DNA from 2 places in the Stenotrophomonas oleivorans genome. Region 2 is predicted to be linked to the other one. Evidence: predicted binding sites of a transcription regulator. Region 2 holds the regulator's gene; the other holds the start of a gene.

Region 1 (14,534 bases), 1.9 Mb from region 2:
TTGCTGAAACCGTCTGGCTGAGCGCCGAATGGCTGAGCCCGCAGGCCAGTGCGAGATCCTTGATGCGGCAGGGTCCCTGCGCCATCAGCGTGCGCAGCACCGGGGTGTAGCGCGGCCGGTAGTCCAGTTTCAGGTCGCGGTAGGCCTGCTCGACCGCCGGGTCGAGCTGGTCGAGCAGGGCCCGCAGCAGTGTTCCCAGGGTGGCATGTTGGAGATCCATGTTGGCGATGATATATAAGCACTTACATATCATCAACATGGGGTGCGGTCATGGCGGTTTCGTGGATGCTGGGCGCGCTGCTGGCGGCGTCCTGCCCGGCCCAGGACGCGGTGCTGCAGGCGGCGGCCACGGCGATACAGGCGCAGTACCTGGACGTGGCCGAAGGCGCGCGCATTGCCGAGGCCGTGCGCGGCTGGTCCACCCAGCAGCGCTATGTGGACAGCTGCGCGGACCCCAAGGCGTTCAGCGCACGCTTGAACCAGGATCTGGACGTGTTCGATGGCCACTTCCATGTCGAGCGGGTGGATGCCCGCGCCGGCCAGGACGACTGGCTGATGGCTTGGCGCGCGGATGCGCGCAGCAATGGTGCGGGCGTGCGCGAGGTGCGGGTGCTGGAAGGCAACATCGGTTACCTGCGCCTGAGCACCTTCTATCCGCTCGATCTGGCCCGGCCGAAGCTGGCCGCGGCCTTCACCCTGCTGGCCGACACCGATGGCCTGGTGCTGGACCTGCGCCAGAACGGTGGTGGCGATGACGGCAGTGCGGACCTGCTGGTGCGGACCCTGCTGGCGGCGGAGATCACCCAGGTGCAGTCACTGCAACGCCGTGGCCAGCGCAGTCCGGTACCGTTGCCACCGGCGAGCCTGGGGCTGTACCTGAAGCCGCTGGTGGTGCTGATCGACCGCCGCACCGGGTCGGCCGCCGAATTCGTCGCGTACTCGCTGCAGGCGCAGGGGCGGGCACGTGTCGTTGGTAGTCGAAGTGGCGGCGCGGCACATATGTTCGATGATCCTGTGCTGCTGCCGGATGGCTATCAGATCAGCGTTCCCGACCGGCAGCCGATCAACCTCCGCACCGGAACCAACTGGGAACGCACCGGCGTCACACCTGACGCAGCAGGCGGTGACGATCCGCTGTTTGTCGCCCGCCAGCTGCTGGCCCAATCGGTATCGCCAGAATGAACGCACAATTGCAACCACGCCCTATCGCAGACGACATGCAGCGTGCCTAGAATCGATGCATCCCGGTAGTTCCCGGGCGCTTCGAGTGAATGGACTCAATGAAGATTCTGTTGACCGGCAGTTCCGGGCGGATCGGGCGTGCGATCTTCGGCGCGCTGGCGGCGGCCCACGAAGTGGTGGGGCTGGATCGCAGCCCATTCGCCACCACCCGCATCATTGCCGATGTCACCGATCGTCAGGCCGTGATGCGGGCAGTGCAGGGCGTCGACGCGGTGATCCATACCGCCGCCCTGCACGCACCCCATGTCGGCCTGGTGCCGGATGCGGTATTCCAGCAGATCAATGTGGAGGCGACTGCACACCTGTTGCAGGCTGCCCGCGAGGCCGGTGCACGCCGCTTCGTGCTGACCAGCACCACGGCGCTGTATGGCCATGCGGTGGTGGCGGGCGGTTGCCGCTGGATCGATGAAGATACCGAGCCGCTGCCACGCACCATCTACCATCGCAGCAAGCTGCAGGCCGAGGCATTGGCTGAAGCCGCTGCGGCGCCGGGCTTCAGCGTGCGCGTGCTGCGCATGGCCCGCTGTTTCCCCGAGCCACCGGAGCGGATGGCGATGTTCCGCCTGCACCGCGGCATCGACGCGCGCGACGTGGCCAGCGCACATGCCGCGCTGCTGCACGATGAGGGCGCTGCCTTCGCACGCTACATTGCCTGCGCACCGACGCCGTTCCTGCGTGAGGATTGCCTGGAACTGGCGACCCAGCCCCGCAGGGTGCTGGCCCGCCGCGCCCCGCAGTTGCTGGCCGAGTTCGAGCGCCGTGGCTGGCCGCTGCCGCTGAGCATTGACCGCGTCTACGACAGTGCACTGATGCGCCGCACATTGGGCTGGCAGCCGCGCTTCGGCCCGGACGACGTGCTGCAGCAGTACGCGGTTGGCAGCATCGAGGTGCTGCCGCGGGCCGAATGGATCAAGGACCGCGTGGCCGAATAGGGCGGCAGCGGGGCGGGTTCCTGACCCGACCCTGAGCAGGTTCATGAATGTGCAGATGAACCGCCTCAACCTCGTTCGCAGGCGGCCGCTAACCCGGTGCGCTTCCAGCGCCGGGCGTGTCCCGGCGGCCGGTGGCCTGCGCGACGGATCGCGCACCTGCGCGGTGCCCTCGCGGTGCCGGTCGTCCTGAACTGCCTTGCGGATCCTTCCATGCCTTCTCCCCGTTCCGCCGCTGCCCGCCGCCCGGGCAGCATCGCCCACAAGCTGATGCTGGGCACCGCTGCGATCGCGCTGCTGTGCTTCGGCCTGACTGCGTTCCTGATCTACCGCCAGGCCAGCGCCAGCCTGATCGACGCCTCGCGCCAGACCATGGCCAGCGAAGCCACCGCCGAAGCCCGCCAGGTCGCGGCCGATCTGGGCACCGCCTTTGCCAGCAACGACGCCATGGTCGAGGCCGTGCTCGCCCAGCGCGCGCGCGGCGATGTTCCGGACCGTGCCAGCCTGGCTGCCGTGCTGGGCGAGCAGCTGCGCACCCACCCCGAGTGGCTGGGCAAGAGCACCATGTGGGAGGCCGACGCCTTCGATGGCAAGGATGCCGAGTTCGTCAACACTGAAGCGCACGATGCCACCGGTCGTTACATGAGCTACTGGGCCTGGCACGATGGCAAGCCGCAGCAGTCGACGATGACCGACTACACCGAGACGGCCAGTGGCTCCGGTGACTGGTACATGGTGCCCAGCCGCGACAAGCTGGCGAAGGTAAGCGAGCCCTACGCCTACGACATCGGTGGCCAGCAGGTGCTGATGAGCACGCTGAGCACGCCGATCATCGAAAACGGCCGGTTCCTCGGTGTATTCACTGTGGACTTCTCGCTGGCGGCGCTGCAGAAGCACCTGGCCACGCTGAAGCCGATGGGCGCCGGGCGCGTCGAACTGCTCTCGCCAAATGGCGTGGTGCTGGCCTCGGCCAATGCCGCCGAAATCGGCAAGCCGCGTGGCGACGCATTGACCCGCAGCATGCTGGCAGACATCGCCGCCGACCGCCGGTTCGAAGCCTTCACTCCGGATGCCGCCGGCAACGTGCGCGTATACGTGCCGCTGCGTGTGGGCGATGCGCCGCAGCGCTTTGCACTGGGTGTGGTGATGCCGCACGCGGTGATCGTGGCCGAGGCGCGCCAGCTGCTGTGGCTGACCCTGCTGGTTGGTGTGGTGGCCGCGCTGACGCTGAGTGCCGGTGTCTATGTGCTGCTGCGCCGGTTGGCGATCCGCCCACTGGCCGAAGCCGTGCGCGTGGCCGGCGACGTCGCCGCGGGCAAGCTGGACAGCACCCTGCCGGCACGCAGCAACGACGAAGTGGGCCGCCTGCTGGACGCGATGCAGGGCATGCGGGGGCAGCTGCAGTCGGTGATGGCGGCGCAGGCGGAAATGGCGCGTCGCCATGACGCCGGTGAAATCAGCTACCGCATGGACGCCTCGGCGTTCCCGGGTGAGTACGGCCGGATGGTGGCTGACAGCAACCAGCTGGTGGCCTCCAGCAACGCCGTCACCCAGCGCCTGGTCGACGTGATGCAGCGCTATGCGGTGGGTGACCTGAGCGTGGACATGGAAGCGCTGCCGGGCGAGAAGGCAGTGTTCACCGCTGCAATGGCCACCACCAAGAGCAACCTGGCGGCGATCAACGATCAGATCCAGCAGCTGGCCGCCGCCGCAGCGGCCGGCGATTTCGCGGTGCGCGGCGACACGCTGCGCTTCGACCACGACTTCCGCCGCATGGTGGAAACCCTCAACACCATGATGCAGGTCAGCGACCACAACCTGGCCGAGCTGTCGACGCTGCTGCGCGCGATTGCCGCAGGCGACCTCAGCGCGCGCATGCAGGGCGACTTCCACGGCGTGTTCGCGGTGATGCGCGACGATGCCAACAGCACCGTGCAGCAGCTGACCCAGATCGTTGGCCAGATCCAGCAGTCGGCGGCCAGCATCCGCCTGGCGGCGGGTGAGATTGCCGCCGGCAACAGTGACCTGTCGCGCCGCACCGAGCAGCAGGCGGCGAACCTGGAAGAGACCGCGGCCTCGATGGAAGAGCTGACCTCCACGGTGCGCCAGAATGCCGACCACGCGCTGCAGGCCAACACCCTGGCCGGCTCCGCGGCGGGCGTGGCCAGCGAAGGCGGGCAGGTGGTCAGCCAGGTGGTGCAGACCATGGAACAGATCGAGGCCTCCTCGCAGCGCATTGCCGAGATCATTTCGGTAATCGATGGCATCGCGTTCCAGACCAACATCCTGGCGTTGAACGCGGCGGTGGAAGCGGCGCGTGCCGGCGAACAGGGCCGCGGATTCGCCGTGGTCGCCAGCGAAGTGCGTGCGCTGGCCCAGCGCTCGGCAGGCGCGGCCAAGGAGATCAAGGAGCTGATCGACGCCTCGGTGGCGCAGGTCGGTGCCGGTGCGCAGCTGGTGCACGGCGCGGGCCGCACCATGCAGGAAATCGTCGGCCAGGTCGGCCGAGTGAACGAGATCATGGCCGAGATCTCGGCAGCCTCGCGCGAGCAGTCGGCGGGCATCGAGCAGGTCAACCAGACCGTGGTGCAGATGGACGAGACCACCCAGCAGAACGCCGCGCTGGTGGAAGAAGCCAGTGCCGCTGCGCGCGCAATGGAAGAACAGGCCGAGCAGCTGGCGGTGGCGGTCTCGCGCTTCCGCCTGCAGGCCGAGCCGGTGGCTACGGTCCGCCGCGCGGCCTGATCCTGTTGCGCGCACATGAAGACGCCCGGCCAAGGCCGGGCGTCTTCATTTCTGCTTGATGCTATGCCAGGCCGGAGTGCGGCGGCAGCATCGCGTCAGAACATGCCTTCGAAGGGATTCCAGCTGGCTTTGCCCTTCACCTGCTCCAGGTAGTAGCTGTAGTTGGTGCTGGCGGCAACCAGGAAGTTCATGGCGATGAACAGCGGGCGCGCGATGATGTCCGGCAGGAACAGGGACACGATGCCCAGCACGAGGCCGATGCCGATCACCACCAGCGCCTTGCGCCACATGCCCAGAATGAACAGGTAGATGAAGCCGAAGAAGAAGGCGAAGAAGTTGATGTTGATCTTGAGGCGGTCGCCGAAGGACAGCGCCTTCCAGGCTTCCTTGAAGCGCGGCTCCTTCGGAGCGCCGTGCTGCTGGAAGAAATTGAAGCGGAACTGCCACTTCGGGCTGAAGCGGGAGAGGTCGACGGTGTTCATTGACGATTACGTCCTTGTAGGAAAACGGTTACATGATACGAGGCCTACGGTTCAGGAAACTACCCTCAACCGTCAAAAATGTGACGCGCCCGGCATGTGCAGGCCTGCGGCGGGGCGCCGCACCGTCACCCATCCGCCTTGTTTTTAGGATAGGGTGCGCAGTTCCGCTGCCGCCCCAGCTGAACCCGGGCGGCGGCGGGATGTCCATGGAGGTTGCATGACTACACCTGCTATACCGGAAAACGCACCGGGACCGGTGCTCTTGCCGACACCTGAAGTGGTGCAGGCACAACAACTGCTCGCACGCCAGCAACTGGCGGTAGCGATGGACCGTGCACGCACGGCCGCTACGCAGAACGCGGCCGCGGCCGCGCTGGAAAGCGAGTAATCCGCAACACCGCCGATCGCGCTGGCGTGCTGCCAGCGCGATCGCGGCGCGCGCCGCCGGTCAGAACCGCGCGGTCATGCTCATGAAGTAGCTGCGCCCGGCCACGAAGTAGTCGGTGGAGCCTTCCGCATACAGCTTCTTGTCGGCCAGGTTGCTGACGCCGCCGCGCAGGGTCAGTACCTCGTTGACGTTCCAGGCTGCGGTCAGGTCATACAGGGTGTAGGCCTTGAGGAAGGTCGTGGCGGTACCGGTCTGCTTGCCGGTGTACTGCGCCGACAGGCTGCTGGAAAACACCGTGTTGGGCGTCCAGTCCAGCGACGAATAGCCGGAAAACTCCGGCGTATCGATCAGATTCCTGCCGGTGGTCAGGTTCTTGGCTTCCTTCATCCAGGTGGCCGAGGTGCGCCAGCGCCACTGCTCGCCGAAGCGGACATTGAAGTTGCCTTCCATGCCACTGGTGCGCGCGCGCTGCACGTTGCTCATGCGCGTCCACCAGATGCCGTTGAACTTGCCCAGGGGCGCGTACTCGATCTTGTTCTTGAAGTCGGTATGGAAGTAGGTCAGGCCGGCATCGAACAGGTCATTGTCGAAGCTGATGCCGATCTCGCGGTTGGTGCTGGTTTCCGGGTCCAGGTCCGGGTTGCCGGCCATGTAGCAGCCGCCACGGGTATAGCCCAGCGGAATCAGCGAGGTGCAGCCGCGGCCGCCGGACTGGGTGGCCGCGGTGGCCGAATTCTCGGTCAGGCTGGGCGCGCGGAAGCCCTTGGAGACGCCACCACGTATCGTCCACTGTTCGGCCGGGTGCCAGACCAGGTACGCACGCGGGCTGACGTGGCTGCCGAACTTCTCATGATGATCCAGGCGTGCGCCCAGGGTCAGCGCCAGCGTGCGGTGCAGCTTCAGTTCGTCCTCAACGAACAGTGCCCAGGTATCCACTTCCAGGTTGGAGCCGCTGACGGCATTGCCGGCATAGTCGATCGGCGCGCGGCCGATGGTATCGGTATTGGTCAGTTCCTGGCGCTTCCACTGGCCACCGACGGCGAACTGGTGTTCAACGCCCAGGGTGAACGGCGTGGTCAGGCTGCCTTCGATGATCGTATCGGTCGCCTCGGAGCGGCCGGTGGCGCCGATGTCGTTCTTGTACTCGGTCCAGTAGGCGCTGAGCTTCGAGTTGCCGAAGCTCCACTTGCCATCGTGGTTGAGCGCCAGCGAGCTGCGCTTGAGTTCGCTGGCACCCCAGGCGCCTTCGTCCTGCTTTTCCAGCGATGCGTCGATGAAGGCCTGCTGCACGCCGTGGCCGGCTTCCAGCGACAGTTCCTGCGCATCGCTGAGCTTCCACTGCAGCAGCGCGTCGACATTGCGGTCCTTCTCGCCGGCGTAGGCATTGCCATAGACACCACCGTTGGAGCGGTCCGAGTCGCGGCGCATGCTGTTGGCACCGATGCGCAGGCCGAAGCGCTCGCCGAGCGGGCCGGAGAACGTCGCACCGATCTGCTGGGTATCACCGCGCTTGCCATCACCCGGGCGGGTATAGCTGTGGGTGGCGCTGCCGTTCCAGTCATCACCGATGCGCTTGGTGATGATGTTGATCACGCCGCCCATGGCGTCGGAGCCGTACAGCGACGACATTGGTCCGCGCACCACCTCGATCCGTTCGATCTGGTCGGGCGAGATCCAGTTCAGATCCTGGCGGCCGAGGTCGGGACGGTAGTTGGTCGAGGCCGAGCTGCCCATGCGCTTGCCGTCCACCAGCACCAGCGTGTAATTGGACGGCATGCCACGCAGCTTGATCTTGGACTGCTCGCCGACCGCGCTGAGGCCACCGGTCACGCCCGGCACGCGGCTGAGCAGGGTGGCCAGGTCGTGCACCGGCTGGCGCTCGATGTCCTCGCGGCTGATCACGCTGATGCTGGCCGGTGCATCCTTGATCCATTGCTGGTTGCCCGAGGCGGTGACCACCACGGTATCCAGATCCTTGGTGGAGGCATCGGCGCTGGCCTCTGCGGCGGCCAGGCCGGGCAGGGCCAGCAGGCAGGCGGTGGCCAGAGCGCAGGCCAGGCGGGTGCGCGGCAGGCGCGCGGAAGGGGTACGGAACGACAGGGACATGACGGCTTCCATCGGAGGAGGGGGACCCGGTGGAAGCAGCAGGCGCACGCAGACAGCAGGCAGCCCCCTTCCATGGGTCGTTGGGCGCTGGGTTGGAACCGGCGCAGCTGGGTGGGTCTCGGCCGTGCGGAAGACGGTGACCTGCCTGGTTAATGAAATGATAACCGTTCGCGTTTGTTACGATCCAGTACCTGGGGCGACCAAGTGACATCCGTTCCCCTGCCCCGGCACTCGCCTGCTGTTTGCTGAATGGGGATAAATCCCGGCGTAGACCTTCGCACTCGGCTTACATCCGGCGCCCTAGACTGAGCCGCATTTTCGATTCCGCCCCGTTGGAGATCGTGTGGGTTCCGGTAGTGACAGACAGCGACTGCGTGGCGTGACGCCGACGCAGCCAGGACAAGTGCGGGCGCCGGGAAAGCGCGCCGGGAACCTTGGTGCATGCAGCCCGGCCGGGATGGCCGGCCGTGCCGACTGCGCGGAGTAGGCGGCAATGGAGGTGCAGACCATCCATGCGGAAGCAGATACGTCCCGGCTTGATGCCGGCTGGACGCTGCTGCCGGCCGAATCGCCGTTGCAGATGCCCGAGCAGACCCTGCGCGAAGGCCAGCTGAAGGTTCGCCGCCACCGCACCTCGCCGCGGCTGATCGGCCTGCGCCGGTTCTATATCTTCGGCGGCACGCTGGCGATGACCGCCATCGCTACCCGGATGATGTGGCGGGTGCTGTCGGCCAATGGCATCAGCGTGCTCGAGGCCTGCCTGCTGGTGCTGTTTGTCGGCCTGTTCGCCTGGATCGCGCTGTCTTTCGCCAGCGCCGTGGCCGGCTTCCTGACTGCCGTGTTCGACCGGGGGTATCGCCTCGGCATCGACCCGGACAAGCCACTGCCGACGGTGCACAGCCGCACCGCGCTGCTGATGCCGACCTACAACGAAGATCCGCGCCGGCTGCTGGCCGGCCTGCAGGCGATCTACGAGTCGGTGGCCGCCACCGGCCAGCTCGACCGGTTCGACTTCTTCGTGCTCAGTGATACCCGGCGCGAAGACATCGCGCGGGCCGAGGAGCAGGTGTTCGCCGAACTGCGCGAGCGCGTGCCCGATGGCCAGGCGCGGCTGTTCTACCGCCGCCGTGGCGACAACAGCGGGCGCAAGGCCGGCAACATCGCCGACTGGGTCCGCCGCTTCGGCGGCGCCTACCCGCAGATGCTGATCCTCGACGCCGACAGCCTGATGACCGGCGACAGCATCGTGCGTCTGGTGGCCGGCATGGAGCACAACGCCGACGTCGGCCTGATCCAGACCCTGCCGTCGGTGATCGGCGGGCGCACCCTGTTCGCGCGCATGCAGCAGTTCGGCGGCCGTGTGTACGGGCCGGTGATCGCCCGTGGCGTGGCCTGGTGGCACGGTGCCGAGAGCAATTACTGGGGCCACAACGCCATCATCCGCACCCGCGCCTTCGCCGATCAAGCCGGGCTGCCGGCGCTGCCGGGGCGCAAGCCGTTCGGTGGTCACGTGCTCAGCCATGACTTCGTCGAAGCGGCGCTGATGCGTCGTGGCGGCTGGGCCGCGCACATGGTGCCGTACCTGGGCGGCAGCTATGAAGAAGGTCCGCCGACCCTGACCGACCTGCTGGTGCGCGACCGCCGCTGGTGCCAGGGCAACCTGCAGCACGGCAAGGTGGTCGGCAGCCGTGGCCTGCACTGGATCAGCCGCATGCACATGCTGATCGGCATCGGTCATTACTTCACCGCGCCGATGTGGGCGATGCTGATGCTGATCGGCATCGCCATCCCGCTGTTCCAGGAAGGCATCGATTTCAACGCCCTGCTGCACCTGTCGCCCAGCGTGTACTGGCGGGCCCAGGACGAGGAACAGGTGGTGCGCCTGTTCGCGGCGACCATGGCGGTGCTGCTGCTGCCCAAGGTGCTGGGTTACCTGGCGATGCTGCTGGACCCGGTCGACCGCCGCGGGTGTGGCGGTGCCCTGCGCGCGTTCGTCTCGATGCTGGTGGAAACCGTATTGGCCGCGCTGATGGCGCCGGTGGTGATGTACGTGCAGTCGCGCGGCGTGGCCGAAGTGCTGTCCGGCCGCGATTCGGGGTGGGACGCGCAGCAGCGTGACGATGGTGGCATTTCGTGGCTGGCGCTGATCCGTGGCTACGGTGGGCTGGGGGTGTTCGGCGCCTTCATGGGCATGCTGGCCTGGGCGGTGTCGCCATCGCTGGCCGCGTGGATGGCGCCGGTGGTGATCGGCATGGTGCTGGCGGTACCGGTGGTGGCACTGACGTCTTCGCGTGGCCCCGGCGCCTTCCTGCACCGTCTTGGCCTGCTTGATATCCCCGAGGAGAACATCCCGCCGCCGGTGCTGGTACGTGCCGCGCAGCTGCGCCGGGAAGCGGCCGAACAACCGCCGCTGTACTGATCGTCCCGCGGCAGCGGCATAATGCGGCTCGAACTTGAAGGAGCCGCATCATGCTGCAAACGGTGGAACAGGAGACCGGCGCCTCGCCGCAGTGGTCGGTGATCTGGCTGCACGGCCTCGGCGCCGATGGCCACGACTTCGCGCCGGTCGTGCCGGAGCTGGTGCGTCCGCATTGGCCGGCGCTGCGCTTCGTGTTCCCGCATGCACCGGTGCGGCCGATCACGATCAACAACGGCGTGCCGATGCGCGGCTGGTACGACATCGTCGGCATGGATTTCCGTTCGCGCGCCGACATGGTGGGCGTGCAGGAATCGGTGGTGCAGCTGGATGCGCTGATCGCGCGCGAGATCGAGCGTGGCATCGCGCCGGAGAAGATCTTCCTGGCCGGTTTCTCGCAGGGGGGCGCGATCATCCTGACCGCCGCGCTGTCACGCACTGCGCCGCTGGCCGGCCTGATCGCGCTGTCCACCTACCTGCCCGAAGCCGACGGCGCAAAGCGCGCTGAAGGCGCCGTGCAGGTGCCGGTGTTCATGGCCCATGGCAGCAGCGATCCGGTGATTCCGCAGGCGGTGGCCGCACACAGTGCGCAGGCACTGCAGGCGCTGGGCCTGGAGGTGGAATGGCACAGTTACCCGATGGCCCACCAGGTCTGCGCCGAAGAGATCCAGGCGCTGGGTGACTGGTTGCAGGAACGCCTGGGCGCTGCCTGACCCATGCCGCCGGCCAGCGCCCCGCCCTGGATGCCGGAACTGTGCCGCCTGCCGCGGCTGGCGGCGATGCTCGGCCTGGCCGAACTGGTGGTGGTGGTGCTGGCCCTGGCTCCGGATGGCAGCCGCCACTGGACTGTTGGCGAACTGCTGTCGGCCAGTGGTTTCGCGTTGTGGCTGGCGCTGGCTGTAACGGCCAGCCTGTGCCTGCTGCGGAACGCGTTGTCGAGGTTGCCACAGGTTCTGGGGGCGGTCTCGGCCATCGCACTGGCGACGCTGATCGCGGTGGTCTGCGCGGGCATCGTGCATGCCCTGTACGCGGTGCTTGGCGACAGCTTCGCCCGCGGCATCAGCTTCTGGCGCTTCACGCTGGGCAGCGCGGCGACGACGGCGCTGATCACTGCCTTGGCCCTGCGCTACTTCTATGTGAGTGATCGCTGGGCCGCGCAGGTACAGGCCAACGCACGCGCACAGGCCGATGCCCTGCAGGCGCGGATCCGCCCGCATTTCCTGTTCAACAGCATGAACCTGATCGCCAGCCTGCTGCATCGCGACCCGGTCGTGGCCGAGCGTGCGGTGCTGGACCTGTCCGATCTGTTCCGTGCCGCGCTGGGGGCGGGCGAGGGTGATTCCACCCTGCGTGACGAATGCGAGCTGGCCGAGCGCTACCTGTCGATCGAATCACTGCGCCTGGGCGAGCGCCTGCAGGTGCGCTGGCAGCGCGACGAACCGCTGCCCTGGGATCTTCCCCTGCCTCGCCTGGTACTGCAGCCACTGGTGGAGAACGCCGTGCTGCATGGCATCTCGCGGCTGCCCGAGGGTGGCACCATCGAGCTGCAGCTGATGCGCGAGGGCAATGAACTGCAGATCTGCGTGCGCAATCCGGCGCCCGACCCGCAGGCCCCCGGGCTGGCCCTGGCGCGCGGTGCCGGTCATGCCCAGCACAGCATCGGCCATCGGCTGGCCTGGCGCTTCGGCAGCGCCGCGCGGATGACGGCTGGCTGGAGCGAGGGCTACTATGCCTGCCAGGTGACAGTGCCGATCCAGTGAGGGAGCGATCGTGAGGGTAGTCATCGCCGATGACGAACCGCTGGCGCGTGAACGCCTGCGCAGCCTGTTGGCCGCGCAGGACGGCGTGGATGTGGTGGCCGAGGCCGGCAACGGCGAGCAGGCCCTGCACGCGTGCGCGGAGCTGCAGCCGGACCTGGTCCTGCTGGATATCGCCATGCCCGGGCTGGATGGCCTGGAAGCCGCCCGCCACCTGGCCAGCTTCGAGCCGCGGCCGGCGGTGGTGTTCTGCACCGCTTACGATGCGCATGCGCTGTCGGCGTTCGAGGCGGCCGCGATTGATTACCTGATGAAGCCGGTACGTGCCGAGCGTCTGGCCGCGGCCATCGCGCGCGCGCGCACGTTCCTGGCCGGCCGCGATGGTCAGCCACAGGACCACCGCGGGCAACAGGCGCGCAGCATGCTGTGCGCGCGCCTGCGCGGCAGCCTGCGGCTGATCCCGCTGGACGACATCCACTACCTGCAGGCGGAAGAGAAGTACGTGGTGGTGCACCATGCGCGCGGCGAGGACCTGATCGAGGAGTCGCTGAAGTCGCTGGAGGAAGAGTTCGCCAGCCGCTTCATCCGCATCCATCGCAACTGCCTGGTGGCGCGCCACGAGCTGGTGGAGCTGCGTCGAGGCTCCGGTGGTCAAGTGCAGGCGGTGCTGCGGCATGGCAAGCAGCCGCTGGAAGTCAGCCGCCGCTGCGTGGCGACGCTGAAGCAGGAACTGCGGCATCTGTGAGTGGTCCCGCGCGGCCTGCGGCCGCGACTGCTTACGAGCAACGTCTGAAGCAACAGCAACAGCAACAGCAACAGCAGATTGTCGGCTCTGTGTTGTTGCGTGTTGGGTGAGGCGGGAAGGGCGGGACACGCCGTAAACCCATCCATGGGGGCTCGATGGCGCCATCCATGACGCCAACGGTCCCGCCCGCCCTTCCCGCCTCACCCTCGCGAATTTCCCGGTGACGGACGGCAAAGGCATTGTTGTTATCGGGTGGGGGAAGAAGGGTCAGATCCCTTTTCCTGCGGAAAAGGGATCTGACCCTGGAAGCAATCGGCTGTTGCCTTTGCTTCTGCTTTTTCCTTTTTTTGATCTTCCGTGGCTGGCGCGCACGGAAACTTTCAGAGGTCGGGCGGGGTGGGCTGCGCAGGGGCGTGAGCCGCATGGATGCGGCGACCGAGCTTACATGGACGTACTTGCAGCGTCCCCTGCGTGGCCCACCCCGCCCGGCCACGCGCGGCTGTTGCTTTCATGACCCCTCCACCAGCCACGAGGGGCTCCGCCGTTGGCCGTATCCGCGCCGAAGGCGCGATAATGACCGGATGGAAACCGTCCGCATCGCCACCCGCAAGAGCCCGCTCGCCCTCTGGCAGAGCGAACACGTCGCCGACCGCCTGCGCCAGGCCCATCCCGGCTTGCATGTGGAACTGGTGCCGATGAGCACCCGCGGCGACGAAGTGCTCGACCGTTCGCTGGCCGCCATCGGTGGCAAGGGCCTGTTCCTGAAGGAGCTGGAGCTGGCCATGCTGCGCGGTGAGGCCGACTGCGCGGTGCACTCGCTGAAGGATGTGCCGATGGAACTGGACCCGCCGTTCGCGTTGCCGGCAATGCTGACCCGCCACGATCCCGCCGATGGCTTCGTCTCCAACCTGTACGCCTCGCTGGACGCGCTGCCGATCGGTGCGCGGGTCGGGACCTCGTCGCTGCGTCGCCAGGCACAGCTGCGCGCGCTGCGACCGGACCTGGAACTGCTCGACCTGCGCGGTAACGTCAACACCCGGCTGGCCAAACTCGACAACGGTGGCTACGACGCCATCGTGCTGGCCGTGGCCGGCCTGGAGCGTCTGGGTCTGGGCGAGCGCATCGTCGCGCGCCTGCAACCGCCGCAGTGGCTGCCGGCCCCGGCGCAGGGCGCGGTGGCGGTGGAGTGCGATGGTGGCAATGCGCGTCTGATGGCGTTGTTCGCCCCGCTTGATGACGCGGCCACGCGTGCCTGCGTGGAAGCCGAGCGGGCGATGAACCGTGCGTTGCATGGTAGCTGCCACGTGCCGGTGGCCGCCATCGCGCAGTGGCAGGGCGATGACCTGCACCTGCAGGGGCTGGTTGGCAGCGCCAGCGACGGCCGTACGGTGCGCGCCGAAGCCGTGGGCCCAGCCAATGACCCGGAAGGCCTGGGCCAGCGCGTGGCGAAGCTGCTGCTGGACGATGGCGCCGGCGAACTGCTGAACGTCTGAGCCACCGCGGGTAGTGCCGGCCGCTGGCCGGCAACCTCGTGCCCCAGTTGAATGCAGTTGCCGCCCAGCGGCCGGCACCACCGGAAGAAGAACGGGCGCCCTTGGCGCCCGTTTCTTACTTGAACTTGTAGACCACGTTCATCGTGGTCAGCGTATCGGTCTTGCGCTTGTCCTCGGCCACGTCACTGTTGTAACGCGCCTGCCAGCCGGCCTTCAGCGCCAGGTGCTCGT
Region 2 (14,534 bases):
CGCCTTGAAGATTTGCGCCGCGCGGCCGATATGCCCTGCAACCCGGAGTTGAACCATGCCGTCGCGTGAGTACGCCAAGCTGACCAAGACCTTCCCGCTGTCGGCCACCCGCAGCGAGCCGCTCGGCCCTGTGCGCACCATTGCGGTCACTGGCGGCAAGGGCGGCGTGGGCAAGACGAATGTGTCGGCCAACCTGGCCGTGGCGCTGGCTGGCATGGGCAAGCGCACGCTGCTGCTGGACGCCGACCTCGGCCTGGCCAACATCGACGTGATCCTGGGCCTGAACCCCACCTTTACGCTGGCCGACCTGGTCGCCGGCCGCTGCACGCTGGATGACGTCATCGTCGAAGGCCCGAACGGCGTGCTGGTGGTCCCGGCCGCATCCGGCCGCCGCCACATGGCCGAGCTGGCCCCGGCCGAGCACGTTGGCCTGGTCAACGTGTTCTCCGAACTGGAGCGCGAGCTGGACATCATGGTGGTGGACACTGCCGCGGGCATCACCGATGGCGTGCTGACCTTCTGCCAGGCCGCACAGGACACCGTGGTGGTGGTCTGTGACGAGCCGGCCTCGATCACCGACGCCTACGCACTGATCAAGGTGCTGTCGCGCGAGCGTGGCGTGGACCGCATCCAGGTGGTGGCCAACATGGTGCGCGACCCCAACGAGGGCCGCGTGCTGTACGAGAAGCTGACCCGCGTCTGCGAGAAGTTCCTTGCCGATGTCTCGCTGAACTACCTGGGCTGCGTGCCGCAGGACGATTGGCTGCGCCTGTCGGTGCAGCGCCAGCAGCCGGTGGTGAAGGCCTATCCGTCCAGCCCGGCGGCGCTGGCGATCACCGAGATCGCGCGCCGTACCGCGCGCTGGCAGGCGCCGACCGAACCGCGTGGCGGCGTCGAGTTCTTCCTCGAACGCATCCTCAAGCAGCGTGGGGTGACGGCATGAAAGGCGCAGCCCAGTACAGGGAAGTGCAGCGCTCGGCGGCGAACGAAGTCATCGCCCAGCATTCGGACCTGGTGCGGCGCATCGCCCACCACCTGGCCGCGCGCCTGCCGGCCAGCGTCGAGGTCGATGACCTGATCCAGGCCGGCATGATGGGACTGATCGAAGCCTCGCGCAGCTATGACGCCGACCAGGGTGCTTCTTTCGAGACCTACGCCTCGATCCGCATCCGTGGTTCGATGATCGACGAGATCCGCCGTGGTGACTGGGTCCCGCGCTCGGTGCACCGCCGTGCACGTGATGCCGCCGCCACCATCCGCCGCCTGGAGCAGAGCAGTGGCCGTGCCGCCAGCGCCACTGAAGTGGCCGCCGCGATGGAGATGCCGCTGCCCGAGTACCTGCGGCTGATGGAAGACGCTGCACGTGGCCAGGTGCTGAGCCTGGAATCGCGCATCGAGGACCAGGGCGAGCTGGACACCGTCGCCCAAGGCGGGCCGACCCCGCAGCAGGTACTGGAGCGCGGTGAGTTCGGTCGCGAGCTGGGCAAGGCCATCGGCCACCTGCCCGAGCGCGAACAACTGGTGCTCTCGCTGTACTACGAGCAGGAACTGAACCTGAAGGAGATCGGCGCAGTGCTCGGCGTGAGCGAGTCGCGGGTCTGCCAGATCCACGGCCAGGCGGTACTGCGCCTGCGTGGCCGGCTGAAGCTGTTCGAGGCTGCCGACGCAGGCCTCGAAGAATGAACATCCCCGAGGCGGCTGCCCCCGGCCGTCCGGAATGAACAACAAAGGAATTCTGCTTTGAACAAGAACATGCGCATCCTGATCGTCGACGACTTCTCGACCATGCGTCGAATCGTCAAGAACCTGCTGGGCGATCTGGGCTTCACTAATACCGCCGAAGCCGAGGACGGGCATGCCGCGCTGTCGCTGCTGCAGAGCCAGCCGTTCGATTTCGTGGTCACCGACTGGAACATGCCGGTGATGACCGGCATCGAGCTGCTCAAGGCGATCCGTGCCGATGCCAAGCTGAAGACCCTGCCGGTGCTGATGGTCACGGCAGAAGCCAAGCGCGAGCAGATCATCGAAGCCGCCCAGAGCGGTGTGAACGGCTACATCATCAAGCCGTTCACCGCGCAGACGCTGGAAGAGAAGCTCGGCAAGATCTTCGAACGCCTGGCGGCCAGCGCCTGATGGATACCACGGTCGACAAGAACGCCCTCGCCCTGCGCCTGCAGGAGGCCCTGGACGCGCTCGAATCCGGTGACGAGGCCGCCTGGCGGCAGCGCATCGACGGGCTGGTCGCGCTGCGCACGCAGCCGATGATGAGCGGCCTCTCGCGGCTGGCCCGCGAGCTGGGACAGGCGCTGGGCGAACTGCCGACCGTGCCGAGCGAAGCCGGCGAACTGGACGACGCCTGCGCGCGACTGGACCACGTGGTGGCGATGACCGAACAGGCCACGCACCGCACCCTGGACCTGGCCGAGGAATGCCGCAGCCTGACCGAACAGCTGCGCGCTGAAGGCCTGCAGCCGGGCCAGGACGCGCAGCTCGAGCGCATCCGCCACAACCTGACCGAGATCGCCCTGACCCAGAGCTACCAGGACCTGACCGGGCAGATCATCCGTCGCGTGGTCGGCATCGTCCGCCGCGTGCACGAAGGCTTCGGCGCGCTCGGCCTGCCGCCGGAACAGCATCGCACCGACCCGGAACTGGCCGGGCCGGCACTGAAGGGACTGGACCGCCACGCGGTCTCGCAGAACGACGCCGACGACCTGTTGTCGGATCTGGGGCTGTAAGCATGAGCGCGGTATCCGACGACATCACTGCCGATTTCATCATCGAGGCGCAGGAGATCCTGGATCGCCTCGGCGAACAGCTGGTGTCGCTGGAGCAGGCACCGCAGGACAGCGACCAGCTCAACGCGGTGTTCCGCGGCTACCACACGCTCAAGGGCGGCGCCGGCTTCCTCGGCGTCACCGCCATGGTAGAGCTGTGCCATGCCGCTGAAGAGGCGCTGGGCGCCGCACGTGCCGGCCAGGCCGTGCTGCAGGCCCACCACTTCGACGCGGCCCAGCAATCGCTGGACTACCTGCAGTCGATGCTGGACGCGGTTTCCTCCGGCACCGAGCCGGGCTATGCGCCGCCGGACCTGATCGCACAGTTCGACGTGCACGGCGGTGCCGTGGCTGCACCCGCCGCCGCAGCAGCACCCACCGCGGGTGGCAGCGACCTGATCACCGACGACGAATTCGAGGCGCTGCTCGACCAGCTGCATGGTGGCAACGCGCCGACCGCGGTCGCGCCAGCGAAGAAGGCCGACGACGGACTGATCAGCGAAGACGAGTTCGAAGCCCTGCTCGACCAGCTGCACGGTGGCGCCGCACCGGGCACCAAGCCTGCGGCCGTGGTGGCACCGGCACCGATCGCAGCGCCGCGCCCGGTCGCCGCACCGGCACCGGTGGCGAAGCCGGCCGCCAAGCCGCTGGCCGAGGCCGAACATACCGTGCGCGTGGACACCAAGCGCCTGGACGCGATCGTCAACCTGATCGGCGAACTGGTGCTGTCACGCAATCGGCTCAAGACCCTGCGTGCACGCCTGCGCGATGAAGAGCTGGACCGCGCCGTGTCCACGCTGGATATCGCCACCGCCCGCCTGCAGTCGGCAGTGATGCGCACCCGCATGCAGCCGGTGGGCAAGGTGTTCTCGCGCTTCCCCAAGGTTGCCCGCGACGTCGCCCGCTCGCTGAAGAAGGAAGTGGACCTGGAACTGATCGGCGCCGAGACCGAGCTCGACCGCAACCTGGTCGAAGCGCTGGCCGACCCGCTGGTGCACCTGGTCCGCAACGCCATCGACCATGGCGTGGAAATGCCCGACCTGCGCGAGGCACAGGGCAAGCCACGGATGGGCCATGTGCGCCTGTCCGCACAGCAGGAAGGCGACTACGTCAGCATCGAGGTGCAGGACGATGGCGCCGGCATCGACCCGGAAAAGCTGCGTGCCAAGGCGCGCGAGAAGGGCCTGATCGATCCGGAAGCCGCCGCGCGCCTGAGCAGCGAGGAGTGCCTGCACCTGGTGTTCCTGCCCGGCTTCTCGACCAAGCAGCAGGTCACCGACATCTCCGGTCGTGGCGTCGGCATGGACGTGGTGCAGTCACGCATCCGCGAACTGAGCGGCCAGATCCAGATCCAGTCGGAGCTGGGCCGTGGCAGCCGCTTCCTGATCCGCGTGCCGCTGACCCTGGCGATCCTGCCGACCCTGCTGGTGCAGGCCGGCGAGGACGTCTATGCGCTGCCGCTGGCCCGCGTGATGGAAGTGCTGCACGCGCCGCGCACCTCGCTGGGCTGGTTCGATGGCCGTGCCGTGCTCGACCGCCGCTCGCACACGCTGCCGCTGGTCGATCTGCGCCAGTGGCTGGATGTGACACCGGCCGCCTCGCCCCTGCTGACCATCGTGGTGCTGCAGGCTGGCGAAGCGCGCTTCGGGCTGGTCGTGGACCAGGTACGCGGGCGTGAGGAAGTGGTCATCAAGCCGCTGCCGAAAGCGCTGCGCGGCCTGCGCGGTTATGCCGGTGCAACCTTGATCGGCGATGGTCGCATGGCGCTGATCCTGGACGTGGACGGGCTGCGATGAACCCCGCCGGGCCATGCCCGGCGCCCCGAAAACTGTGACTACCGTCTGTACGCGATCTACCGGTGTCTCAAGTCCCATTCATACACGCCGATACCGGAACCATGGATAGACTCAGCCTCATTGGACTCTTTCTCGCCCTGGCCTCGCTGGTCGGCGGCAGCATCCTCAAGGGCGCCGGCCTGGCGTCGTTGTGGTCGCCTGCGGCGTTCGTGATCGTCATCGTCGGCACCGTCGCCGCGATCCTGCTGCACACCTCGCCGGCGGTGTTCAAGCATGCCTTCAAGATCGTGCGCTGGGTCGTGCGCCCGCCGCACAGCGATCGCCGCGAACTGATCCAGCAGATCGTCGAGTGGAGCAACATCGCCCGCCGCCAGGGCCTGCTGGGCCTGGAATCGCAGGTGGAAGCACAGCAGGACCCGTTCCTGCGCAAGGGCCTGCAGCTGCTGGTGGACGGCGTCGAACCCGAATCGATGCGGCACATGCTGGAAATCGAACTGGGCAGCCAGGAACACCAGGACCAGGCCGGTGCCAAGGTCTTCGAAGCGATGGGCATCTATGCACCGACGCTGGGCATCATCGGTGCCGTGCTTGGCCTGATCGCGGTGATGAAGAACCTGGCCGACCCGAGCAAGCTCGGCCATGGCATCGCCGCAGCGTTCACCGCCACCATCTACGGCATCGCTTCGGCCAACCTGCTGTTCCTGCCGGTGGCCGCCAAGCTCAAGAGTGTGATCTCGCACAACACCCGCGACCGCGAAATGGTCATTGAAGGCCTGATCTCGATCGCCCAGGGCGAAAACCCGCGCAACATCGAAACCAACCTCTCCGGCTTCCTGCACTGACATGGCCCGCCGCAAGCACCACGAAGAGCACGCCAACCACGAAGCATGGGCGATCCCCTATGCCGACCTGATGACGCTGCTGCTCGCCTTCTTCGTGGTCATGTACGCGATTTCCTCGGTGAACGAAGGCAAGTACCGGATCATGGCCGACGCGCTGACCGATGCCTTCGGGGGCGCGCCGCGCACGATCAATCCGGTACAGGTCGGCAACAAGCAGGTGCAGGGTGGCGGCTGGGACAGCCCCTCGGTGATCAAGTCCGGCACCAAGATCGGGCCCTCGGCGCCTGCGCCGTCGCACGACCCGACCCTGCTGCCGTCGATGACCTCGCAGATGCGCATGCCTGTTTCGGTGCACAACCAGGAGCAGATCGCGCGCGCCGAGCGCCAGCTCAACAGCATCGCCGACCGCCTGACCGCCGCGCTCGCGCCGCTGATCGACCGCGGCATGATCAGCGTGCGCCGCACCGAGCTGTGGATCGAAGTCGAGATCAACAGCGACATCCTGTTCCCCACCGGCTCGGCGGCGCTGGACGTGCATGCGCGGCAGACCCTGGCCAGCCTGGCCGAGGTCCTGCGCGACGTGCCCAACAGCGTGCGCGTGGAAGGCCACACCGACAACGTGCCGATCGCCACCGCCACCTTCCCGTCGAACTGGGAACTGTCGGCCGGGCGCGCGGCCAGCGTGGTGCACCTGTTCGCCGACCAGGGCGTGCAGCCGTCGCGGCTGGCGATGGTCGGCTACGGCCAGTTCCGCCCGCGCGAAGAGAACGACAGCGCACAGGGCCGCAACCGCAACCGCCGGGTGATGGTCATCATCCTGGCCGACACCTCGCACTCGGTGGACCCACTCGGCCAGCGCCTGAACGCAGCCACCGGCGCCACCCGGAACACCGATACCGAACAAGCCGCGGCAACTCCGGCTACCGCCCCCACCTCCCCCATCGCACCGGTGAAGTTGCCGCCGGTGCCGGCTGGCAGCCGCGTCGGCGCCGCCGTTCCCCCGGCAATGAAGGAGTAATCCGATGCGCATCTGGGCAGTCGCCAACCAGAAGGGCGGAGTCGGCAAGACCACCACCACCCTCGCCCTCGGCCGCGGACTGGCCGCACTTGGCCATCGCGTGCTGCTGATCGACCTCGATCCGCATGCCTCGCTCAGCCGCGCGTTCGGCGTACCGGTGGACCCGCCGCCGGCTGGCGTGCTGGAGCTGTTCGGCGCCCCGCCCGCCGATCTTTCCAGCCTGTGCCATGCCAGCAGCATCCATGGCCTGGACTATGTCTGCGCGCAGTCGGCGCTGGCCACGCTGGAGCGACGCAGCGCCAACCAGCCCGGCCTTGGCCTGGCACTGCAGAATGCGCTTGCCCGCCACCAGGGCCAGCACGACTACATCCTGCTGGACTGCGCCCCCACCCTCGGCCTGTTGATGATCAATGCGCTGGCCGCAGCCGATCGCCTGATCATCCCCACCCAGGCCGAGCCGCTGGCCCTGCATGGCCTGGATGGCATGGTCCGCACCGGCGAGATGGTCGAACGCTCGCGCCGCCGCCCGCTGCCGATCTCGATCCTGCCGACCCTGTTCGACCGCCGCACCCGCGCAGGCAACGAGTCGCTGCGCACGATGCAGGATCGTCACGGCACCCGTGTGTGGGAAGACGCGATTCCGATCGACACCCGCATCAGCAACGCCGCCGGCCTGACCCTGCCGAGCGTTGGTGAGGATTACCCGGGCCGCGGCCTGGCCGCCTATCGCCGCGCGCTGAACTGGATCCTCGGCGAGGATGCCCGCGCTCTGGAGCAGGCCGCATGAACAGCACCGGTGTACTGGACGACTACCTGGACGAACTGCTGGGCGAAGCGATCGCCGCGGCACCACCGGCTGCACCGCCGCCGGCGAGCGACGAAGCGTCCCCGGCAATTGCAGCCGACGCCGAACGCGAGCCGACCTGGGATGACCTGCCGGCCGAGGTGATCTACGAAACCGAGACCGTCGCCGCTGCGCCTGCCGTCGACAACGCCGCACTCGAAGCCGCCTTCGACGCGGCCGCAACGGCTGAGCGCGAACCCACCTGGGACGATCTGCCCGCCGAAGTGATCTACGAAACGGAGACTGTTGCTGCTGCCGCGGCAGAGGACGACGCAGCACTGGAGGCCGCCTTCGAGGCCGCCGCAATGCCTGTCGCCGCCCCCGAGCGCGAACCGACCTGGGATGACCTGCCTGACGAGGTGATCCACGAGACGGCCCCTGCTCCCGCCACCGCCACCGCCACCGCCACCGCCAAGTCTGGCCCGGAACCTACATGGGACGACCTGCCGGACGAAGTGATCTACGAGACCGATCCGGCCGACAGCCATCGACTCGCCCACACCGACAGCCCCGGCCTGGAGGCCGCGTTCGAGGCCGCTGCCGGCGGCGAGGACGTTCCTGCGCCACCAGCGGCCGTGGTCACAGCACCCGCTCCAGTTGCGCGCACCGATGCCGCACCGCCCCCGCGCGTGGCCGTGGACGCGCCAGCAGGCAACCGCCCGAGCAGCTGGCAGGAGCTGCAGGCACAGGCACATCGGCCCGCCAGCAGCCCGCATCCGCAGAACCGACGCGCCGGCGAGCGCACCTCGCGCTGGCTGCGCCTGCGCTGCGGCACCCAGGCCTATGCACTGGAACTGCTGAAAGTGCAGGAAGTGGTGCTGCCGGTGCCGCTGCTGCCGTTGCGCGGCACTGCGCCGGCCATGCTGGGCATCATGAACCTGCGTGGCCAGGTGGTACCGGTGATGGATCTCGGCCTGCACCTGGGCGCCGCGGCCGCCGAAGACGACTCACAGACCCGCATCGTGGTGCTGGAGGAAGACGGCGAGACCATCGGCCTGCGCGTGTCGGCAGTGGAAGATGTCGCCAACCTCACCGATTCGCAGATCGAACCGCCCGATACCGCGCGCATCTGCCAGATCTCCAACGACCTGTTCCGTGGCGTCGCCCGGGTCAGCCAGCGCCCGATGATCCTGCTGGATGCCACCCGGCTGTTGAGTTGAACGAAAAAAGGGGACGGAGGGGATTAAGTCGCAAGTGGCTCGGCGCTTTGCGCCGACGCGGTGCCTGTCGGGGACGCAAGGAGTTGATCCGTTGGATCAACACCTTACGTCCCCACTGCGCGGTCGCCGTTGCCGAGGGGGCTGCCGTAGAGCCAGGTCGCTTGCGACTTGATCCCCTCCGTCCCCTTTTCAGCTGCGCCCGCATCGACGCACCGCGTCGATTCCCCTAAAGAACCCCACCGGGGTGCCGTTATGGATCACGGAACCGTTTGTCCGGAGCAACGATGAGCACTGTCGAACTGGGTGGGGATCTCGGCATCGAGAGCACCACCGAGCTCAAGAACCGCCTCGCCCCGCTGGTGGCGCAGGCAGGCGAGCTGACCCTGGATGCCAGCCAGGTCGCCCGCATCCACACGGCCGCCGTGCAGGTGCTGTGTGCGTTCGTGCAGGCCCGCCGCGAGGCAGGCCTCGGCACCGGCTTCCTCGGTTGCACTGCAACCTTCCGTGACGCCGCGCGCCTGCTGGGCGTCACCCAGGCCCTGGGCCTGGACGTAACCCATGACAACCTGAAATCTGTGGAGAACGCTGCATGAGCGCACGTATCTTGGTGGTGGACGATTCGGCGTCAATGCGCCAGATGGTGTCCTTCGCCCTCACCTCGGCCGGTTTTGCCGTCGAAGAAGCTGAAGACGGCGCGGTCGCGCTCGGTCGCGCCAAGGGCCAGCGCTTCAATGCGGTAGTCACCGACGTCAACATGCCGAACATGGACGGCATCGCGCTGATCCGCGAACTGCGCCAGCTGCCGGACTACAAGTTCACGCCGCTGCTGATGCTGACCACCGAATCGGCCGCCGACAAGAAGTCCGAAGGCAAGGCCGCCGGTGCCACCGGCTGGCTGGTCAAGCCGTTCAATCCGGAACAGCTGGTCGCCACCGTGCAGAAAGTGCTGGGCTGATCGCCCGCCACCGCTCCCCCTCTTCGCTTCCGGACCACCACTGCCATGAGCATGGACCTGCAACGCTTCCACGCCACCTTCTTCGAGGAGAGCCGCGAAGGCCTCGACGCGATGGAGGCTGGCCTGCTGGCCCTGGAATCGGGGCAGCAGGACGCGGAGATCATCAATTCGGTGTTCCGCGCCGCCCACTCGATCAAGGGCGGCGCCGGCACCTTCGGCTTCGACGCGATCGCCGGCCTGACCCATGTGCTGGAAACGCTGCTCGATGAGCTGCGTGCCGGCAAGCGGGCGCTGGAAGGCCACGCCGTCGACGCCATGCTGTCCTCGGTGGACGTGCTGCGCGCCCTGCTGCGCGAAGCCGAACACGGCCAGGCCGCCGATCCCGCCGCAGTTGCTGCGGTGAAGGCGCGCCTGGAGGCGGTTCTTTCCGGGGAGGCCGCAGCGAGCGCCCCCGCGGCCGCCGCAGCCAAGGTGGACGATACGCCGGAAGCCTGGCAGATCGGCTTCACCCCGGCGCCATCGCTATTCATGAGCGGCAACGACCCGCTGCGCATCATCCGCGAACTTGAGCACCTGGGTTCGCTGCAGGTCGCCGCGCGCATGGAACGCCTGCCCGGCTTCGCCCAGCTCGACCCGCTGGAGGCCCACCTGGCGTGGGACCTGGGCCTGGTCGGCAAGGTGCCGCGCAGCAAGATCGAAGACACCTTCGCCTGGGTGCTGGACGACTGCGAACTGGACATCCGTCCGGCTGCGCCGCCGAGCCTTGCCACCGAGGCACCTGCCACACCCGCCCCTTCCACACCGGCTGCCGTTGTACCGGCGGCACCCGCCGCCGCTGCCAGCAGCGCTGGCGGCCAGGAAGCCGAAACCTCGATCCGGGTCAGCGTCGACAAGGTCGATGCGCTGATCAACCTGGTCGGCGAACTGGTCATCACCCAGGCCATGCTCAAGCAGGTCTCGCACGCGCTGGACCCGGTGCACGCCGAGAGCCTGTTCGCCGGCCTGGACCAGCTTGAACGCAACACCCGCGACCTGCAGGAAGCGGTGATCGGCGTGCGCATGCTGCCGGTCGATGCGGTGTTCCGCCGCTTCCCGCGCCTGGTCCGCGACCTGTCCAGCCGCCTCGGCAAGCAGGTACGCTTGCGCACCGTCGGCGAAGGCACCGAACTGGACAAGGGCCTGATCGAAAAGATCGCCGATCCGCTGGTGCACCTGGTGCGCAACTCGATCGACCACGGTCTGGAAATGCCCGACGTACGTCGCGGTGCGGGCAAGGACGAGACCGGCACGATCACCCTGGCAGCCTCGCATCAGGGCGGCCATATCGTCATCGAAGTCAGCGATGACGGCCGCGGCCTGGACCGTGCCAAGATCCTGGCCAAGGCCACCGAACGCGGTCTGGCGGTGCCGGACAACCCGACCGATTCGCAGGTCTGGGACCTGATTTTCCAGCCGGGTTTCTCCACCGCCGATGCAGTCACCGACCTGTCCGGCCGTGGCGTCGGCATGGACGTGGTCCGCCGCAACATCCAGGCGCTGGGGGGCGAGGTCCAGATCGAAAGCAGCCTCGGCGCTGGCACCCGCACGCTGATCCGCCTGCCGCTGACCCTGGCCATTCTCGACGGCATGACCGTGGCGGTGGCCGGTGAAACCCTGATCCTGCCGCTGGCTTATGTGCTTGAGGCCCTGCAGCCGCAGGCCGAGGACATCCGCAGCATGGCCGGCGAAGGCCGCGTGCTGCGCGTGCGTGGCGAGTATCTGCCGATCCTGTCGCTGAGCGAGTACTACGGCTACGGCAACCGCGCACCGGGCAGCGAATCGCTGGTGGTGGTGGTTGAAGGTGATGGCCAGAAAATTGCGCTGGAAGTGGACGAGCTGGTCGGCCAGCAGCAGGTGGTGGTGAAGAACATCGAGAACAACTACCGCCGCATCGGCGGGGTATCCGGTGCCACCATCCTTGGCGATGGCCGCGTGGCCCTGATCGTCGACATCGGCGGTCTGGTGCGCTCGCTGCGGATGCCGCAGGCCGCCTGATCTACGTTGCATGCGTGCACTGAGCCGCCGCCCTTCGGGGCGGCGGTTTTCGTTTGCGCGCACGGCCACGATCTGACCGCGCTCGCTTCGCCAGGCATACCGTGAACTCCGTCTGCACGAAGGTTTCGGGCGCAACCTTGCCGTTCAAGCGAAATCCCTGTCATGGCGCCACTTTCGCGCCGCCGTCCCTACGCAACCGAATGTGATCTGCGTCCATAAAGTCCATCCGAACTGCGCCGCTATTTCGCTTTGACGGCCGTCACCGAACCCCCACCGGGCACCACCGTTCGCTCTGCAACCACCCCCAGCCGACGCAACGACGCCGGCGCCCTGCCCACCTGGAGCACCCTGCATGAAGTGGTTCCACGATCTGCCCATCGCCCGCAAGCTGGCCGTGGGGTTCACCCTCACCACCCTGATGACCGTCGTACTGGGCGCTTTCGCTCTGGTCCGCCTGTCCGAGGCCAACGCGCAGTTGAGCGCGATGGCCTCCAACGATATTCCGTCCGTGCAGTACCTCGGCGAAGTGCGCTCGCAGCTAGGTGAGTTCCGAACCTATGAGCTGGCCCAGCTGAGCATGCTGGACCAGCCCGAGAAGGTGGCCGACTACAACAAGCGCATGGACGACACCGCCGCCGTCGTGCGCGAACAGCTGGCCGCGTACGCCAAGCTGCCGGCCGGCGCCAAGGAGCGCGAGCTCTACCGCGCCGTGCAGGCCGACGTCGATGGCTACTTCGCAGCCAATGCCAAGCTGCGCGAAGCGGCCACCGCCGGCGATGGCGTCGTCGCACGGCAGATCTCCGACGACCAGTCACGCCCGCTGCGCCGCAAAGCCTTTGAAGACCTCAAGGCACTGGGCGCGTACAGCAGCTCGCTGATGCAGGACAAGATCAACAACGCCAACGCCACCCACCGCAACAGCATGCTGGCGATCATTGCCGCCGTAGTATTGCTGGTTGTGGTCGCCGCAACCCTGGCAACGGTCATCTCGCGCGCCGTCACCGGCCCGCTCGGTAAGGCCGTGCATGCCATCCAGGCCGTTGCCCGTGGCGATCTCAGCGTCAGCACCCAGGCCACCAGCAAGGACGAAGCCGGCAAGATGCTGGCCGCCACCACCGAAATGACCGCGATGCTGCGCCGCTTCTCCGAGCAGACCCAGTTGATGGCGCAGATGCACGCCGGTCCGGACATCAGCCATCGCATTCCGGAAGACTTCCCGGGCGTCTACGGGCAGCTGGCCAGCGGCATCAACACGGTCATCTTCGAACATCTCGACGCGATCCGCGATGCCATCGACGTGCTCAACCAGTACGCCACCGGCAACCTCACCCCGGACGCACGCCGCCTGCCCGGCAGCCGCGCGATCCTGCACGAGTCGATGGATGCGGCCAAGGCCAGCCTGCTGGCCATCAACACGCAGATCCAGCAGCTGGCCTCGGCGGCTGCCGCCGGCGACTTCAGCCAGCGCGGTGATGCGCAGCGTTTCGATCACGATTTCCGCGTGATGATCGAGCAGCTCAACAGCATGATGCAGGTGGCCGACGGCAACCTCGGCCAGCTCTCGCAGCTGCTGCAGTCGATCGCCGCCGGCGACCTGACCGCGCGCATGGACGGCCAGTTCAACGGCGTGTTCGCACGCATGCGTGACGACGCCAACACCACCGTCGCGCAGCTGACGCAGATCGTCGGCCAGATCCAGGCCAGCGCCGGCAGCATCACCCTCGCCGCCGGTGAGATCGCTTCGGGCAACAGTGATCTGTCGCGCCGCACCGAGCAGCAGGCCGCCAATCTGGAAGAAACCGCCGCGTCGATGGAGGAACTGACCTCCACCGTGCGCCAGAACGCCGAACACGCCCGCCAGGCCAACCAGCTCGCCATCGGCGCACATGGCGTCGCCTCGCAGGGCGGTGAAGTGGTCGGCCAGGTGGTCACCACCATGTCGGCCATCGAAGCCTCGTCGAAGAAGATCGCTGAGATCATCTCGGTCATCGACGGAATCGCCTTCCAGACCAACATCCTGGCGTTGAATGCTGCAGTGGAAGCTGCCCGCGCAGGTGAACAGGGCCGTGGCTTCGCCGTGGTCGCCAGCGAAGTGCGCACCCTCGCCCAGCGCTCGGCTGCGGCCGCCAAGGAGATCAAGGGCCTGATCGACGACTCCGTCGGCAAGGTCGCCGAAGGCTCCAGCCTGGTGCACCAGGCCGGCAGCACCATGGGCGAGATCGTCGCCTCGGTGCAGCGCGTGACCGACATCATGGCCGAGATCTCCGCAGCGTCGCAGGAACAGAGTGCCGGCATCGAGCAGGTCAACCAGACCGTGGTGCAGATGGACGAGACCACCCAGCAGAATGCTGCGCTGGTGGAAGAAGCCACCGCTGCCGCACGTGCAATGGAAGACCAGGCCGTGCAGCTGGGTGAAGCCGTGGCCCGCTTCCGGCTGGCATCACAGGGCACGACGGCCATCCCGGCACGCCCGCTGGCGGCACCGGTACCGCGCCAGGTCGCAGCCGCCGCATCGGCCGCAAAGCCGGTCCCGGCGCGTACGCTGCGCACGGCGACGGCCCAGCCGGCGCTGGCCGCAGACGGCGACTGGCAGGAGTTCTGATGTACCCGGGGTCGGATCCCTTTCCTTCGGGAAAGGGATCCGACCCCTGACGCATGGAAAGTGATGCAATTCTCACTTCATAATCGGGCACAGTGGCCGATATCCCCATCGAGCCTCGCGCCAACGCGTGCTGGCGCCCGCCCCTGACCGTAGATTCCATGTCCGACGGCAACGACACTGCAGTGCATGATGTCCACGCGGCTGATGCCGCTGACGAACGTTTCCTGGTCCGTAATCCGCGCCAGCTGCGGCAGCTGCTGCGATCGTTGATCGACCAGCGATCACTGATCAATGCGCATATCGACGGCCGCGACCGCTCGTTCCCGACCGCGCTGCTTGAACTCGACGAGGACGACGACACCCTGCTGCTCGATGGCAGCCCGCAGGAGGCGTCCAACCGCGCCGCCGAACAGGCCGACCATCTGCTGTGCTTTGCCCAGCTCGAACGCGTGCTGGTGCGGTTCCGCCTGCAGGCACTGCAGCGTGTGGACAACGACGGCCACGTC

The links. The regulator FliA, encoded in region 2, starts transcription of late flagellar genes. The targets are predictions, from matches to a motif close to TAAAGTTTNNCNNNCNNNGGCCGATAA.
Region 1: the regulator FliA is predicted to act here: its motif matches at 2,240-2,266, upstream of MG068_RS21280 (methyl-accepting chemotaxis protein).

Annotation. Positions count from the first base shown of each region.
Region 1 is NZ_CP031167.1:3,960,349-3,974,882, reverse strand. Features, by position in the region: gene MG068_RS18355 (MarR family winged helix-turn-helix transcriptional regulator) at 1-220, opposite strand, end outside; gene MG068_RS18350 (S41 family peptidase) at 271-1,182, shown strand; gene MG068_RS18345 (NAD-dependent epimerase/dehydratase family protein) at 1,281-2,174, shown strand; gene MG068_RS21280 (methyl-accepting chemotaxis protein) at 2,385-4,916, shown strand; gene MG068_RS18335 (DUF2628 domain-containing protein) at 5,012-5,398, opposite strand; gene MG068_RS21115 (hypothetical protein) at 5,616-5,786, shown strand; gene MG068_RS18330 (TonB-dependent receptor domain-containing protein) at 5,847-7,892, opposite strand; gene mdoH (glucans biosynthesis glucosyltransferase MdoH) at 8,386-10,311, shown strand; gene MG068_RS18315 (alpha/beta hydrolase) at 10,362-11,021, shown strand; gene MG068_RS18310 (sensor histidine kinase) at 11,025-12,068, shown strand; gene MG068_RS18305 (LytR/AlgR family response regulator transcription factor) at 12,079-12,810, shown strand; gene hemC (hydroxymethylbilane synthase) at 13,392-14,303, shown strand; gene MG068_RS18295 (DUF481 domain-containing protein) at 14,419-14,534, opposite strand, start outside.
Region 2 is NZ_CP031167.1:2,101,521-2,116,054, reverse strand. Features, by position in the region: gene flhF (flagellar biosynthesis GTPase FlhF) at 1-69, shown strand, start outside; gene MG068_RS09970 (MinD/ParA family ATP-binding protein) at 56-943, shown strand; gene MG068_RS09965 (RNA polymerase sigma factor FliA) at 940-1,683, shown strand; gene cheY (chemotaxis response regulator CheY) at 1,741-2,133, shown strand; gene MG068_RS09955 (protein phosphatase CheZ) at 2,133-2,738, shown strand; gene MG068_RS09950 (chemotaxis protein CheA) at 2,741-4,573, shown strand; gene MG068_RS09945 (flagellar motor protein) at 4,675-5,415, shown strand; gene motD (flagellar motor protein MotD) at 5,417-6,433, shown strand; gene MG068_RS09935 (ParA family protein) at 6,438-7,220, shown strand; gene MG068_RS09930 (chemotaxis protein CheW) at 7,217-8,437, shown strand; gene MG068_RS09925 (STAS domain-containing protein) at 8,722-9,030, shown strand; gene MG068_RS09920 (response regulator) at 9,027-9,392, shown strand; gene MG068_RS09915 (chemotaxis protein CheA) at 9,438-11,426, shown strand; gene MG068_RS09910 (methyl-accepting chemotaxis protein) at 11,779-14,028, shown strand; gene MG068_RS09905 (flagellar brake protein) at 14,187-14,534, shown strand, end outside.